DNA from 2 places in the Paenibacillus sp. FSL M7-1046 genome. Region 2 is predicted to be linked to the other one. Evidence: a T-box and tRNA genes for the amino acid it is inferred to sense, from the RefSeq annotation. Region 2 holds a T-box; the other holds one or more tRNA genes.
What was found. A T-box is a leader RNA that pairs with one kind of tRNA and senses whether it is charged. The one in region 2 lies ahead of lysS (lysine--tRNA ligase), so its partner is inferred to be a tRNA-Lys.
Positions count from the first base shown of each region.

Region 1: it has a tRNA-Lys gene. The T-box ahead of lysS (lysine--tRNA ligase) is inferred to sense a tRNA for this amino acid. The anticodon was not compared.

Region 1 is NZ_JBBOXB010000001.1:7,415,160-7,422,792, forward strand. It holds gene NYE29_RS33305 (serine hydrolase) at 1-1,963, opposite strand, end outside; gene NYE29_RS33310 (carboxymuconolactone decarboxylase family protein) at 2,126-2,392, opposite strand; gene NYE29_RS33315 (tautomerase family protein) at 2,413-2,805, opposite strand; gene NYE29_RS33320 (LysR family transcriptional regulator) at 2,916-3,806, shown strand; tRNA gene NYE29_RS33325 (tRNA-Lys) at 4,112-4,184, opposite strand; gene NYE29_RS33330 (APC family permease) at 4,329-5,660, opposite strand; gene NYE29_RS33335 (low temperature requirement protein A) at 5,966-7,054, shown strand; gene pyk (pyruvate kinase) at 7,076-7,633, opposite strand, start outside.
Region 2 is NZ_JBBOXB010000001.1:6,350,538-6,358,170, reverse strand. It holds gene NYE29_RS28245 (TPM domain-containing protein) at 1-642, shown strand, start outside; gene NYE29_RS28240 (phosphodiester glycosidase family protein) at 1,107-2,225, shown strand; gene NYE29_RS28235 (LysR family transcriptional regulator) at 2,331-3,263, shown strand; gene NYE29_RS28230 (5-methyltetrahydropteroyltriglutamate--homocysteine S-methyltransferase) at 3,279-4,394, shown strand; gene NYE29_RS28225 (ABC transporter permease) at 4,466-5,035, opposite strand; T-box leader at 5,220-5,483, shown strand; gene lysS (lysine--tRNA ligase) at 5,548-7,104, shown strand; gene NYE29_RS28215 (YebC/PmpR family DNA-binding transcriptional regulator) at 7,196-7,633, shown strand, end outside.

The DNA.
Region 1 (7,633 bases), 1.1 Mb from region 2:
TGACCGCAGAGCTGACAGCATCGGCAGCCCATTTCGACGTGCCCGGTGCAAGGACAGCCGTGGAATCCGGCACCCTAATTCCCGTTACAGTAAGTAAGCGGCAGACGATAGCCGCAGCTTCTTCGCGAAGAATCGGACGGTCCGGTTCGAACATTCCGCTCCCTGTTCCATTCAGCATACCGGCCTCGACAGCGGCTTGAATATCCTTTCGGTAGGGAGAATTTTCAGTATCCTTGAATACAGACGGATTTGAAGATTCAGGGATGCTCCATATCGCGTTAAAAGTATGGATGAATGCTCCACGGTTGACCGTTTGCGTAGGCTCAAATGGCTGTGACAAATCATCCGTTAAGAACCCCAGTGACTTTAAGCTAAGAATGTAGCTGGCATACGGATGATCGGCCGCTACATCCGGGAATTCGGCTGGATCCTCCGGTATTTTGGCCGCATAGCTGTATAAATTAGAGTATTTCATATAAAGGATACGGCCCTCGGCATCCGCCTTGAAGGCTAAAGGATTCCCCTCCTCATCAACGAACAGCAGCTCACCGGTCTGCTTCAACTGGTGACGGCTAAGCATATCGCTCACTCTTAGGGTGCCATCTCCTGCCACTTCGACTTTGGTCAATAGTTTAATCCGCAAATCGGAGTACAGGCCTTCAAACTTGGCAAGGTCTTCCGCGGACTGTACCTTGAAACCCTTCGCTTCATACGGCGATTTGCCACTCGCATAATAATGATTCATAAAAGCGGTAAACAGATCGTTACGCAAACCCTGATTCGTATTGTAAGAAACGAAAACACCCGTTTTACGGTCAGGTAGAATCCATAGCAGCGAACTATAGCCCAGAATGTCGCCACCTTTGGAGATCACAGCTTCACCCTTCGTTTTGGCCGGAAGAACAGGCGATTCAAAGCCATATGTCATATCCGGCAAATCCGGATGGATGGCCATCTGGTAAGCCGACATTGCCTTCACCGATTCAGGTGACAGGATAACCGTACCGTCCGCCGCACGGCCATCATTCAGAAAAGCTTTCATAAACAATGCCATATCGGAGGCGGTCGATAACATGCTGCCCTCCGGCCATTCACTCGGCGAAAACCCATACACCGGAATAGCATTGCCCTCCGCATCATAAGAAGTTACGAGCCGGCGGGTCAAATCTTTGGTCATGCTAAAGCTGCTTGAAGTCATACCGAGCGGCTTAAACAGATGTTTTTGCACATAACTCCCGAAGGATTCTCCGCTTACCTTCTGCACAATGTATCCTTGCAGCCTGAAAGCAAAATTATCGTACATATAGGACGTTCCCGGCTTGCGAACAACAGGGGGGAACACATCGTAGATGCTTTCTTTTAAAGAAACCGGTTTCTGGGAAGGGTCAAATAAATAGCTGGCATCCGTAGGTTCGCGTACTTCAAAACCGGTCGTATGCGTCAACAGATGCTCTATCGTTACCGGTGTATCGAAGGGATTTGTTACTTTATAACCATCCAGGTACTTTTCAATGTTGTCCTGAAGCGAAATTCTCCCTTGATCGACAAGTTGCATAATGGCTGCGGCTGTAAATACTTTGGAAACAGAGCCGACCCGGAAGGTACCCAGGTTGGCATCTACCCGTGCCTTCGACGTTTTATCAGCTACGCCATACCCTTTGGAGACAAGCACCTTCCCGTCTTGAACGACAGAGATCGCAGCCGATCCGGCTTTTTGCTTGATGGCATCCCGGGCAAAAAATGCGTCAAGAAACGCCTCAACTTCCTTCGCATCACGGGGCCCGTTCTTTAAATCTCCCGGGGCAGCGCTGCTGAGTGCGGCAACTTGTTGGACCGAGGCTAAATGATCCGATGGCTCAGACGGCTGAGCATACGCGCTTGCTTCACCGGCAAGAGTCAGCAGCAGCAGAGCGGCCAGCATGCCGGAGGTGCGGCGGGTTTTGTTATTCCTATTCTTACTCAACGAAAATCCTCTCCTTGCTTCCCTTAAATTTGGGCTTAACCCAAGTCAGATCGAACAGGCAGTTCCAACCAACACATTAATTGTATGGTTAAGCGCAAACCCTGTCGTTCGATCCAGGTGATAAGCAGGAGGGGGTTTGTTACATTGTTGTCACTTTGGGAATCACTTTCTAGCGAGATGAGTTATCGCTTCGATCAATTCTTCCTCGGATAGACCGTTCTCCCGGGCCAGACGGATATGAAAGGGCAACTGCCCGGTAAGTCCACCAGCGACTAGCGCCGATACCGTAAGGAGACTACGTTCCCGAAGCGATAATTGCTCTCTCCGCCATACCTCCTCGAAGAGCACTTCTTCCGAATAGCGGGCAAACGCTGGGGCAATCTCCCCAAAGGTTTCAAGGGCTTTCGATGCAATTTTACGATGCTTCATTCCAATCCCCTCCTTTCCTTCTATGGACGTTCAATCATTTGTGCGATGCCATTGCCAAACGTCCAGTCCTCAAATTCCGTATCGACCAGCACGACGAAGACGTCTTCTTTCCTGATGTGGAGGGTGTTCGACAACTGTTGAGCCAACTTGCTGTAAAAACTCTTTTTTTGCTCCGTGCTTCTTCCGGATTTGAGCGTGATTTGAATAAAGAGCAGTCCATCCGTTCGCTCTATGTTCAAGTAATTTGGACTATAATAAAACTCACTTGCTTTGTGTGCATGGAATACTTGAAAAAAATCATCTTCAGGTACGTTAAAATGCTCAACCAGAGCACTCATGATATCACGGCTAATATTGGGTAATTGCTCCGCATCGTATTTATTTTCCAAGTAACTTACCCTGACGAATGGCATGTTCACTTCACTCCTTTAGCGATTTACCCTTATTGTACTCCCCACCTCTTATTCTGTATAATTGAATTAAATGATATAAAAATTCAATTTTTCCGATGGAGATATAGACTATGGACTTAAAGGAACTCACTACATTTCAGACTATCCTTCAAGAAGGAAACTTCTCCAAAGCCGCCGCAAAACTGAACTACGCACAATCTACGATTACGAACCAGGTTCAGCGGCTGGAGAAGGAACTGGGCATCAAGCTTTTCAAACGAGGCTGGGATTCAGAGCTTACCGCTGCCGGGCAAATATTTGCAACAGAGATCGACAAGCTGATTCAACATTGGAACTATGTAGCAGAACAGGCCAAAGCTTTGCAAAAAGAGGAGATCGGCACTCTAAGTATCGGAGGGCTGGAATCGTTAACAGAGCAGGTACTGCCAAACTCGCTAAAGCGGTTCCGCGACTATAAACCCAATGTATCCTGCCACTTCGTAATCGGGAACACAGCCTCCCTGTCCCGTTCACTGCTTCAGAATGTATTGGACTTTGCCCTATGCGGAGAACCTGCCGAGGCGGCTTCGTTTCACTTTGAGCCACTGTACAACGAGCGTATCTCTTTCATCGCAGTGGACAACCACCCGTTAGTGGGGAGAGACGGAATCCCTTTTGAGGAATTACTGGGTTATCCAATCATTTCCGGGGGAACTACCTGTTTATATTATTCGCGGTTATCGAAGCAATTTTCCCGTTACACTGAAACTCCATTTCTGTATACAGTAAGTCAAATCTCAGCCATTGCGGGGTTCGTCCAGCAAATCCCTTCCTCCATAGGAGCCGTTCTCGATTCTACGCCATTACCGCCAAATGTTGTGAGAATCCAAGTTGAACTGAAGGATTCCGCCATTCCGGTCGGCCTGCTGCAAGCACGCAATGATGAGTATATCTCCTCTTCCAAGAAGCTTTTGATGCAATATATAAAAGAAGAACTAGAGCATGATCGACGCCGAAATTAAACGCAAAAAAACACGCCGGTATTTGACGTGTTTGGTTCGCTTGTCCGATAAGAGCAAGTGCCCTTGGAGTCGCTTTGTATGTGCCGACCGCCCTCTCGCAAAGGATGCGGTCTATCTCTGCCCGTAATACCTTAAAGCCGCCGCCCTTAAAAGCGGCTATTGCCTAGAGAGTCGTGTTGACGCACGGCTCTCTTTGCATTGTACGTCTTTTCTATCCAAACTATACCACGATTCAAAACCAAATAAAAAGCCACTCCACTACCCGAACAGCAGAAAAAACGGCATCTCTGCCGTTTTTTCTGTGATGGACTCTCAGGGACTCGAACCCTGGACCAATTGATTAAGAGTCAACTGCTCTACCAACTGAGCTAAGAGTCCAAATAGATGTCTAATTATTCGAATTCCACTAGACTAGAATCTTTCAAAAAAAGAAATCATCTTTAAAAGACGCTTTAATATCATATAACTTTATATTTCTTCTGTCAAGAAAATTATTACTCAAGTTCTTTCATTATTTTAAAACTACCGGTTTTTGCGGGACAGCACATAGTAGACCGGGAGTCCGGCCAGCGTAATGCCGATACCCACAAGAGAACGCAGCGGATCACTCACAATTGTGCTGGCCAGAATATAGATCCCGCCTGCCACCCCTAAGATAGGGGTAACCGGGTAGAGTGGCACACGGTAACGTCCTTTCTCCTGCGGCAGTTTTTTACGCAAGATGAACACACCAAACACACCCATTGTAAAGAAAATCCACAACACAAACACCAGCAAATCCGTCAGCGTATTAAAGGTTCCCGAGAAAATATAGATGACCGCCAGCACACTTTGAAAAATGAGCGCATTGGCTGGAGTCTGGAACTTGGGATGGATGCTTCGGAGTACCCGGGAAAAAGGAATCTGATTCTTCTCCCCCATTGCCTGAGGCACCCGCGCCGCGGTCATTAAATACCCATTCAGCGCACCAAGTACAGACACGATAATCCCCGCAGTAATGAAAGCCCCGCCGCCGCTGCCAAACAAAGCCTCGGCTGCATCAGCCCCAGGAGTCTGGGAAGAAATGATCTGATCGTAAGGCAGCGCCTTGAAAATTGCAATATTGAACAACACATAAACGGCGATCACGAACATCACACCAATGGAGATGACCTTCGGCAGGGTCTTGGCCGGATCTTTGATTTCTCCTGCCATATTGGTCACGCTGATCCAACCGTCATAGGCCCATAAGGTGCCCAGAACCGCCGCCCCAAAGCCCGCACCAGTCGCAGTAGCTCCAATCCCTCCAAAGCCGGGAGCCAAATCCGAGAATAAACCTACTCCTACGATACCTGCAACCGGAATCAGCTTCCCAACAGTCGCAACCGTCTGAATAATACCGCCGAATTTGGTCGCAATGACGTTCATGAGGAGAATGAATGCCAGAATGGACACCGCCAGCAGCTTCTGCTGCCATTGATTGAGCGGCAAAAAGTATCCGGAGTATGTGGCAAACGCTATCGCCAGCGCCGCAACGGAGGCCGGATAGGAGATTACAGCCTGCACCCAACCCAGCAAATAACCGAATACCCCGCCGTACAGTTCACCTAGATAAGTATAGAGACCTCCTGACTTAGGAATGGCGGCTGCGATTTCCGCCACGCTCAGCGCCGAGGCCAGCGTTATGATTCCTCCAATCCCCCAGGCCAAAATACTCATCCATGGCGTACCGGCATGATTCAGCACAATACCAGGCTTCAGAAAAATCCCCGATCCGATGATCATCCCCACCACAATGGCCAGAGCTTCAATGAATGTTACAGTTTTTGTTAGCGGCTTCGTATTCATAGTGAAATTAAAAGTCCTTCCTGTCACGAAATTATAGATCTCCCGGTTGTATTATATGTATTGGGGAACCGCAGAACCTTCACCGGTTCATCCGGGTTTACGCGAAAATCACGTATATATAGTTTACGACATAACAGCAAAAAACTCATTACGATACCGCAATGTATATAAGGAATTATATCGGTATTACATATGCTGATTCTTCTAATAACGGATACGCTAAAGGGTCTAAATATTTGCTTATTTTTTAAGTAATTGTGTGCTAATATATTCTGATGAAACATCACCAGTCTCCATACCTATTCTGCAGAATCCGAGGGGGCTTCCTAACAATGCATGAGAAAAAGGTTTCTTGGCTAGAGCTTTTTTACGATTTGTTATTTGTAGCTGCTGTTTCCAAAGCTACCCATGTATTGCTGCATGTCGAGCATAACAGTATTTCCGTTGAGCATCTGGTGAAATTCATCCTGATTTTCGTTCCGATTTGGTGGGCTTGGGTAGGGCAATCCGTATACATCAACCGATTCGGCCGTGACAGCAATGCGCAACGGCTCTTTATGATCGTGCAGCTGTTTTTTGTTTTGATCATGACCGCCAGTCTTGATGTGGACTTTGATGCGAATTATTTGCCGTTTTTTGTCGGATATATCGGTTTAAGGAGCTTAACCGCCGTCCAGTATGTGCTTTCTTCGCAGACAGAGGCTGCACATAAGCAAAAAACAGCCCGTTTCTTAGGAGCCTCCTTTGGGCTGGGAATCGTTATCTCCTGCTTTTCCCTCTTTTTTGACTCCTCAGTACGGTATTTGTTTCTATATGCAGGCATTGCTGTGGACATTATTGTACCTCTGCTCGGACGAAAGATTTTGGTCAAGACGCCTATTCATACTGCGCATTTATTAGAACGATTTGCGTTGTTCACCCTGATTCTGCTTGGTGAGTCGGTAGTCAGCATGCTGTCTGTCCTGCAATCCTATAAATTCACAGGATCTTCTGTTTTTTTTGCGGCCCTGGCTTTTCTATTAGTGATAGCCATCTGGTGGCAATACTTCGAGAATGTGGAGAAGCACGTAGACAAATCGAAACAAACGGCAGGACAGAGCCTCATATACGGGCACTTATTTATTTATTTTTCACTCAGTATGATTGCCGCTTCCATACAACTTCTCTTTATAGATCAATTGGAGTACGTATTTATGCTTTGTTTTGCCTTTGGCTCTGTGCTGATCTATTATATTTCCGTGATGTTCATACTCTATCAGTACAAATTTAATCATCTTAGACCCAGCTTCACCGTTATTACTCTGTTAACCGGCATTCTTTGTGCCCTGTTTACCCTGGACCTATTTATAGCGGCTTCTCCACATCTTATATTAGGCGAGTTGATGTTGTTCTTCATCATTTTTGCCAAAGCAACGGCTTGAAATAGGGTTATCTGTGTCCCTTTACAGATTATCAAATAGGGACTCGGAGCAAATTTCCTCTAGTGAAAAACCGTTTTTCCCTTGCTCCCGCATGTTCTCTGCAAATTGGGCTACTGTATTCAGGGCTCTTGTGCTCTGCACAGGATAATGACCAACCGAGCTCTCAGCTGACAGCATCACGGCATCGCTCCCGTCCATTACGGCCTGAGAGACATCTGTTACCTCTGCGCGCGTCGGAACCGGATGATCGACCATGGACTGCAGCATTTGGGTGGCCGTAATTACATAGGTCTTCGACAGGCTGCACTCGCGAAGAATCGCTTTCTGAATAAAGGGGATACGTTCAAAAGGCAGCTCCACGCCAAGATCTCCGCGCGCAATCATGATTCCCTCGGACGCCTCCATGATGGATGGAAAGTTACGCACGGCATGAATAGTTTCGATTTTAGAAATAAGGCCAGGTTGACTATATTTCCCCAGTGAAGCTACATACTCTCGAATTTCCTCCAAATGCGACGCCTCACGGATGAAGGAACACGCAATCCAATCCACATGATGCTCCAGCAGAAACTGAAGATC
Region 2 (7,633 bases):
AAGGAGCAGGTCGGTTCCAAAACCTACGTGTCCGATAATGCCGGAGTTCTCAAAAAGGTCAGCAAGCTTTATCTCAACCAATCCAGCAACCGTTTCAAGACAACGACCGGAAGCGGCATTTATGTGGTTACGGTTAAAAATTCCGCAGACAAAAACCTGCAGGAATATACGTATTCGAAATTCGCCTCCATTGGGGCGGGTTCCAAGGATGTAATGCTGGTGCTGGACATCGGCGGGGACAATTACCATATACTGCAAGGCAAGGACATCGACGGAATGCTGACCAATGAGGCGATGCAAGATATTCTGGATAAGGTGCTTGAACCGGAATTTGCCCGAAAAAATTACGCAAGTGGTGCGGTAGCAACAGTCAATGCTTTGCACAAATTCTTGTTGGCCAGAGCAGATATTTCCCAGAGTTCCACACTGGCAAGTTCAGAGACTATTGCCGTTTCCAGTACGGCTGCATTACAGGCTGACAAAGCAATGGTGGTGGAAAACCAGCCTGTTTCTATATCCAAAGGTATAATAGTCAGCGGTCTGTTTCTTGTGTTTATCCTGTTGTTTAGCCTTGCGATAGTATGGCGGAACAGAAAAATCGCACTATACGGTTATGGCAGCCGCAAGCAAAGACACGGATGAAATGATGGCGGAAAAGCGATATCCAATGCCCGATTGACCCTACAAGGTCAACGGGCATTATTTTTTTTGTGAAGTTTAACATTACTTTGTTAGTCTAACTCTTTGATCATCTTGAAATTATGCAGGATAACGTCTTTCCGCTCCACCGCCTGCATCTGAACGGACCTATAGCCGTGATGTTCAAAAAATGGCTTTGCCGTGATGCTTGCATCGGCAGTTACTTAGACCAGTCCCAAGCTTCTGGCCTCGGCTTCAAGTACATTTATCAATTCTCAAAATCTTTAAAATTCATTGGAAATCCCCCTCCAAGCGACATTTAACCTCATTATAGTGCACGGGTCTCCTAACCTTCAGCAGCAGAATTGAAAAAAATGAAACTTTTAATCTTTCATTATCGTCTATGATGAAAGTATATGTTCTCATGCTTATTACCATTAATAGAAGTATTAGGGAGGCTTTACGAAGTGAGCTCATCATCATTACCTCAGCGCAATGCTGTAAGCAAGAAGAAAAAACCGGTCCGCAAGCGCAAGAAAAAAAGCTTTTTACGCACACTCTCCAGACTTTTTTTAATCTTGATCCTATTACTAATCGCCGGCGGGAGCTGGCTGTATTTTGCGCCTTCCGCGCATAATCTTCGCTACTTGATCGCAGATACGCTGATTACCACTCAACACCGCTATATGGCGAAATATATCATTGGTGAAGATGAACTGAAAGACCGGGTTAAGGAGTACAATGAACGCTTTGTGCATATGGGAGATGAGAAGGACACCCATACCATTGTACAGCCGCCGGTGGAGGTAGAAAAACCTCTGGTCGAGATTGAGGAAGTGTCCGGCACGGGTTATTCCGGTTATGTCATGACCGTTAATGATCCGACAAAGGTACGGCTGGGTGTTCCCGGCAAAATTGGATCGGGCGAGAAAGTGTCCAGCATGGTGTCACGAACCGGCGCGATTGCCGGTGTGAACGGTGGCGGCTTCGCCGACCCGAACTGGAAAGGCAACGGATTTAAGCCGATAGGACTCGTGATTTCGCAAGGGAAATTGTTTTACAATGGTTTGGGCGGAAAAAAATCAACACAAATCGTCGGCCTCGATAAGCAAGGCAAAATGATCGCCGGCAATTATTCGCTGAATGAGCTCAGTGATCTTGGTGTACAGGAGGCAGTGTCCTTTCAACCGAGATTGATCGTCAACGGCAAGGGTCTTATTAAGAATGCGGCCGAAGGCTGGGGGATTGCCCCAAGAACGGCGATGGGTCAACGTGATGACGGTGCCCTTCTATTTGTGGTGATCGACGGACGGCAGCCCGGATACAGCATCGGCGCCAATCTATATGATGTGCAGCAAATCATGCTGAAGCACGGAGCGGTGATCGCTGCCAATCTGGACGGAGGTTCATCCACCGTACTTGTTAAGGACAACGAGATCGTTAACAAACCTTCTTCGCAATACGGAGAACGTTATTTGCCTACGGCTTTTCTGGTGTTTGAGCACCCGGAGCAGGCGGATATTGCGAACATCTGGGAAGGCCTGGACCCTGCGAAAATTGATGCTGGAAAGAAGCGGACACATTAACTGCCGGTAGGCTAGACAGAACAGACGTGGAACCTCAGAAGGTTCTATGCTACGATATCTTCTGTGATGCTGAATTATCGCTTAAGGACCGGAGGGGGAACAGGGTTGACATTGCAGCAGCTCCGCTACGCAATTGAAATTGCCAACAGCGGCTCAATGAATGAAGCGGCCAAAAGGCTTTTTGTGTCGCAGCCCAGTCTCTCCAACGCCATTAAGGAACTGGAGAGCGAACTGGGAATAACTATATTTGAACGAAACAACAGAGGGATCAGCATCTCTGCTGAAGGGATGGAATTTCTGGGCTATGCCCGGCAGATCATTGAACAAACCGAGTTTATGGAGAACCGGTATACCGGCAAGAAACGCAGCCCGATTTATTTTTCCGTATCGACCCAGCATTATGCTTTTGTCGTTGATGCGTTTGTCAGGTTGATGAACGAGCGCAATGTGGCGGAATATAATTTCAGCCTGAGAGAAACGCAGACTTATGAAATTATTGAAGATGTCCGCACATTGCGCAGCGATCTCGGTATTCTGTATATCAACGAGAGTAACTATAAAGTGATGAACAAGCTGTTCAGCGACGGGAACCTGAAATTCACCCCGCTGTTCAATACGAACCCGCATGTTTATGTCAGAACGGGCCACGCACTGGCCGCCAAAGAAAGGGTTACACAGGACGAGATTCTTCCGTATCCCTATATTACCTTTGAGCAAGGGGATAACAATTCGCTGCATTTTTCTGAAGAGATGCTGAGCTTCACGCAGATTCAGAAAAATGTTAAAGTGACAGACCGGGCCACGCTGACCCATTTGTTGCTGGGGAGTGATTCCTATACGATAGGCACGGGCATTATGGCCTCTGAGCTGAACGGCGAAGGGCTCGTAACGGTTCCTTTTGACAGCAATGAAGTGTTCACGGTTGGCTGGATTGCCCACAAGGACCGCAAGCCAAGCGAAATCATGTCCGGGTTCATTGAAATTCTGAATGATCTGGTGTCTGAACAATATTTCGACTTCAATCAATCCTTACTATAACAGCAGGAGGGACGTATGATCAGTCCAGTTATCGGCTCCAAAAGAAATGCTCCTCCCTTTCGTTACGACATCGTCGGCAGCTTCCTGCGTACAGATGAGATTAAGACCGGCCGCAATTTGTTTGAACAGGGTGAAATCACGGCAGAGCAGCTTTATGAGATAGAGAATCAAGAGATTTCCAAGCTGCTGGAGCAGGAAAAGGCGCTGGGACTTAAGGCGGTCACAGATGGTGAGTTCCGGCGTTCCTGGTGGCATCTTGATTTCTTCTTCGGAATCCAAGGCACACAGAAAATCAGCCTGAACCAAGGCGGTTGCTCAAAAGAAACTGCCCAGCGGGCGGAGAGCTTCAAGATTGTCGGTAAAATCGCCTTTACGGACCATCCCATGATCGGACAATTTATCAAGACGCAGCAGTTAGCCGGAGATACGCCGGTAAAAATGACGATTCCTTCTCCTGCCTTGTTTCATTTCGTGCAGGATTATAACGGGAATGAAATTTATCCGGAGCGTGAAATGCTGTACGCAGATATTATAGCAGTGTACCGGGCAGCGATTCAGGCTTTCTATGATGCAGGCTGCCGCTATCTGCAGCTGGACGATACGACTTGGGGAACTCTATGTAGCGGCAAACACCGTGCGCATCTGCGCAGCCGGGGAATTGATCCGGACCAGCTGGCGCAGGACTATGTGCGGCTGATTAACGAGAGCATCTCTCTACGTCCGGCGGATATGACGATTGCCCTGCATGTATGCCGGGGCAACTTCCGCTCCACCTGGTTCGCCGCTGGGGGATATGAGCCGATTGCCGAAGTGCTGTTTGCTCAGGCAGAGGTCGATGCTTTTTTCCTTGAATACGATAATGAACGGTCCGGTGATTTCGCGCCGCTGCGGTTTATCCGTGATCAATTTGTAGTACTGGGGCTGGTGACTACCAAACATGGAGGCCTTGAGAGTAAAGAGCAGCTTAAGCTCCGAATTGAAGAAGCCGCCCAATATGTGAATATTGAGCAGCTGTGTCTGAGTCCGCAATGCGGATTTGCTTCCACGGAGGAAGGCAATATGCTGACTGAGGAAGAGCAGTGGGATAAGCTGCGCCTGGTTATTGAAACCGCTAATGAAGTCTGGATCTGAACAGAATACGAGTTACCCACTAAGAGACCGCTCCTGAAATTAGGAGCGGTCTCTTAGTGCAGATTTGCGAGTCAGCAAGGAGACGGGAATCTGGCAGCTTCGAAAGAAGTCGTGACAACAAATGAAAATTGATCTATAAAGCCTGGAGTTGTGGTGGTGGCAAAGATTTCAACCCGATCGCCGCCGTTCAGTTTCAAGATCGTAGAAACACTTGTAGCGTTGCTTCTGTTTACATTGGTGCCGAAAAAATCGTTGTCTACCGGTGTATTAGGAGATTGAATACCATTCACCAGGATCACAAGTGCAATGACATAATTGACAGTAGGGTTTACCGGATTGACGGCAATCAATGAACTGATGGAATAAACGCCTGAAGTTTTTGGAATAAACACGGAGTGGAGAGGATCATATTCACCGCATAAATCGAATTGAACCACAGGAAAAGGAATTTTGGTAAGCTGATCTGCTTTAGTTATGCTGACAACGCTGTTAGGGGCACCGATTGCCCTAAAAGCCGATGGACGGATCGTGCTCCAGATATCCAGAGGTCTTATTCTTTTCGGTTCAACTCTTTTATGTTTTTGGATTTTTATGACCAAAGGTCTTCTTCTGAAATTTTTTTTGCGTATCGGTTTATACATGATATCCCTCCTAAGTGTAGGTGTTTACCTCATTCAACTTATATATATGGCACTTGCAGTTGATTGAAATGGGTAAATAACAGGGGATATCAGCACATTTATGGTGATATACCTATTCATCAAACGGATGTTATTGACAGATGTACACGAACCGGGTTACTATGGCTTACAATAACTTACATCAACAACAGCAATGAAGAGAAGAGTAATTGGAACGTATTGTTCACAGAGAGCTCCAGCCTGGTGAAATGGAGCAGCGATGATTCCAACGAATAAAGTCTCCGAGCTTCATACAGAATTGAGCCGGTTGCTCAAGGATGGTATGACGGGATCTCCCGTTACAGAGATAGGGTATAAGCGTAATGGCCGTACCCGAAGAGGTGAGCAGGGTAACCTGTTCGCAAACAGAGGTGGTACCACGACGCTAATTATAGCTCTCGTCCTCAAGATGACAATCTTGCGGACGAGAGCTTTTTTGCTTTTTCCAACTAAAAAATTAGAGGTGATTGGTTATGCATTGGGCAGAAAAAATAGCGAGTCAGTTAATTGAAATGCATCCTGAGCAGCAAGCCTTTGTGTGTGCTTCGGGGATCAGCCCGTCGGGTTCGGTACATATCGGGAATTTCCGGGAGATCGCGACGACTTATTTTGTAAGCAAAGCGCTCGAAAAAGCGGGCAAAGAAGTGAGGTTTATTTTTTCATGGGATGACTTCGACCGTTTCCGGAAGGTTCCTAATCATGTAGATCCAGGCTTTGAACGATATATTGGATTGCCTTATTCCAAGGTTCCGTGTCCTTTTGGCTGCCATTCCTCCTATGCGGAGCATTTCGAGCAAGAATTTGAACAAGCGCTGATGGCATTTGGGATTACACCCGAGTTCATCTATCAGAGCAGGGAGTATCAGTCGCGCCGCTACAATCCGGCCATCCTTCAAGCGCTGTGCCGCAGAGGGGAGATTTACGATATTTTCATGTCATTTAAAACAGGGGAAGCCAGTGCAGAAGACAGAGCCGCTTTTTATCCAGTTCATGTATATTGTGAGCAATGCGGAAAGGATAGCACTACGGTTGTGGATTTTGACGATCAGGCAGAAACACTAACCTATACATGTACATGTGGTCAGCATAACGCTGTCTCTGTCCCGGAGGCTGCTATAATCAAATTGCATTGGAAAATAGACTGGCCGATGCGCTGGGGAATGGAAGGGGTAGCTTGCGAGCCCGGTGGACGCGATCATTCCTCTGAAACAGGCAGCTTCAACGTAGCCAGTGTGATTTCCGCACAAATCTTTGAGAATAAACCGCCATATTACGTGCCTTACGAATTCATCAGCATCAAAGGCAGCCACGCCAAAATGTCCAGCTCGTCGGGAAATCATTACACGCCTGCGGATCTTCTGAAAGTGTATACCCCGGAGAATTTATTGTTTCTGTTCGCAAAATATCAGCCGAATGCCGCTTTTCATATTGGGATGGATGAAGATGTGCTCCGAAATTATGCGGAATTTGAGCGTTTTCGTGAAGCCTACCCGTCTCCAGCGCTCCCTGAAGAGATCAAAGCTGCTTTGGAGCTGTCCATGCACCATGTTACAGAGGCCAAGGCCCCAAGCTTCAGTCAGGTCTCCGGTATTTTGCCGCTTGTGGACTTCGATTTCGAACTGCTAAAGGAGATAATGGCACGTAACGGTGGAGGGCATAACGAGGAGCTGCTCCAACAAACCGCAAACCGTGCGGAGTTTTGGATCAGACAATGGGTTCCGCAGCGTATGATTACAGTGAATACTGAACCTGACATCGCCTATTATCAGACTTTAGAGCCCGGCGAACAGGAATGGATTAAAGATTTTTGCAGCTTACTGCGAAGAGAAGGAATGAATGAACAAGAGCTGATGACGGAAATTTACGCAATTTGTCACGATAAGGACAAAAAAATAATGAAAAACAATCAAAAACGTTTGTTTAAAATCATCTATCAATTCACTCTCAATCAACAGGAGGGACCGCGGATTCCCGTGTTAATTCAGGTGCTGGGAGCGGGACAATTACTGGATTTGTTAGACTTTTCCTAGCAAATGGGCTGCCCTTTACGTGATCGTTCGATCAGAGGTATAATAGAAGTCGACTGTTTATAATTAATGTTGGAAAGTGAGCGGAAACTATATGGGTCGTAAATGGAATAATATTAAAGAAAAGAAAGCATCGAAGGATGCCAATACAAGTAAGGTCTACGCCAAGTTTGGGGTAGAGATTTATGTAGCCGCGAAGAAGGGCGAACCTGATCCGGAATCAAACCGGGCGTTGAAGGTTGTTCTGGAACGCGCCAAAACGTACAATGTGCCGAAAGCCATTATCGACCGTGCTTTGGAAAAAGCCAAAGGCAGCGGTGATGAGAATTATGTTGAACTTCGTTATGAAGGCTTCGGACCAAGCGGCTCAATGATCATTATTGATGCGCTCACGAATAATGTTAACCGTACAGCCCCTCTGGTGCGTTCCGCGTTCAGTAAGAATAACGGCAACATGGGTGTCAGTGGTTCGGTAACGTATATGTTCGATCAAACAGCCGTTATCGGTCTGGAAGGCAAATCTGCCGATGAA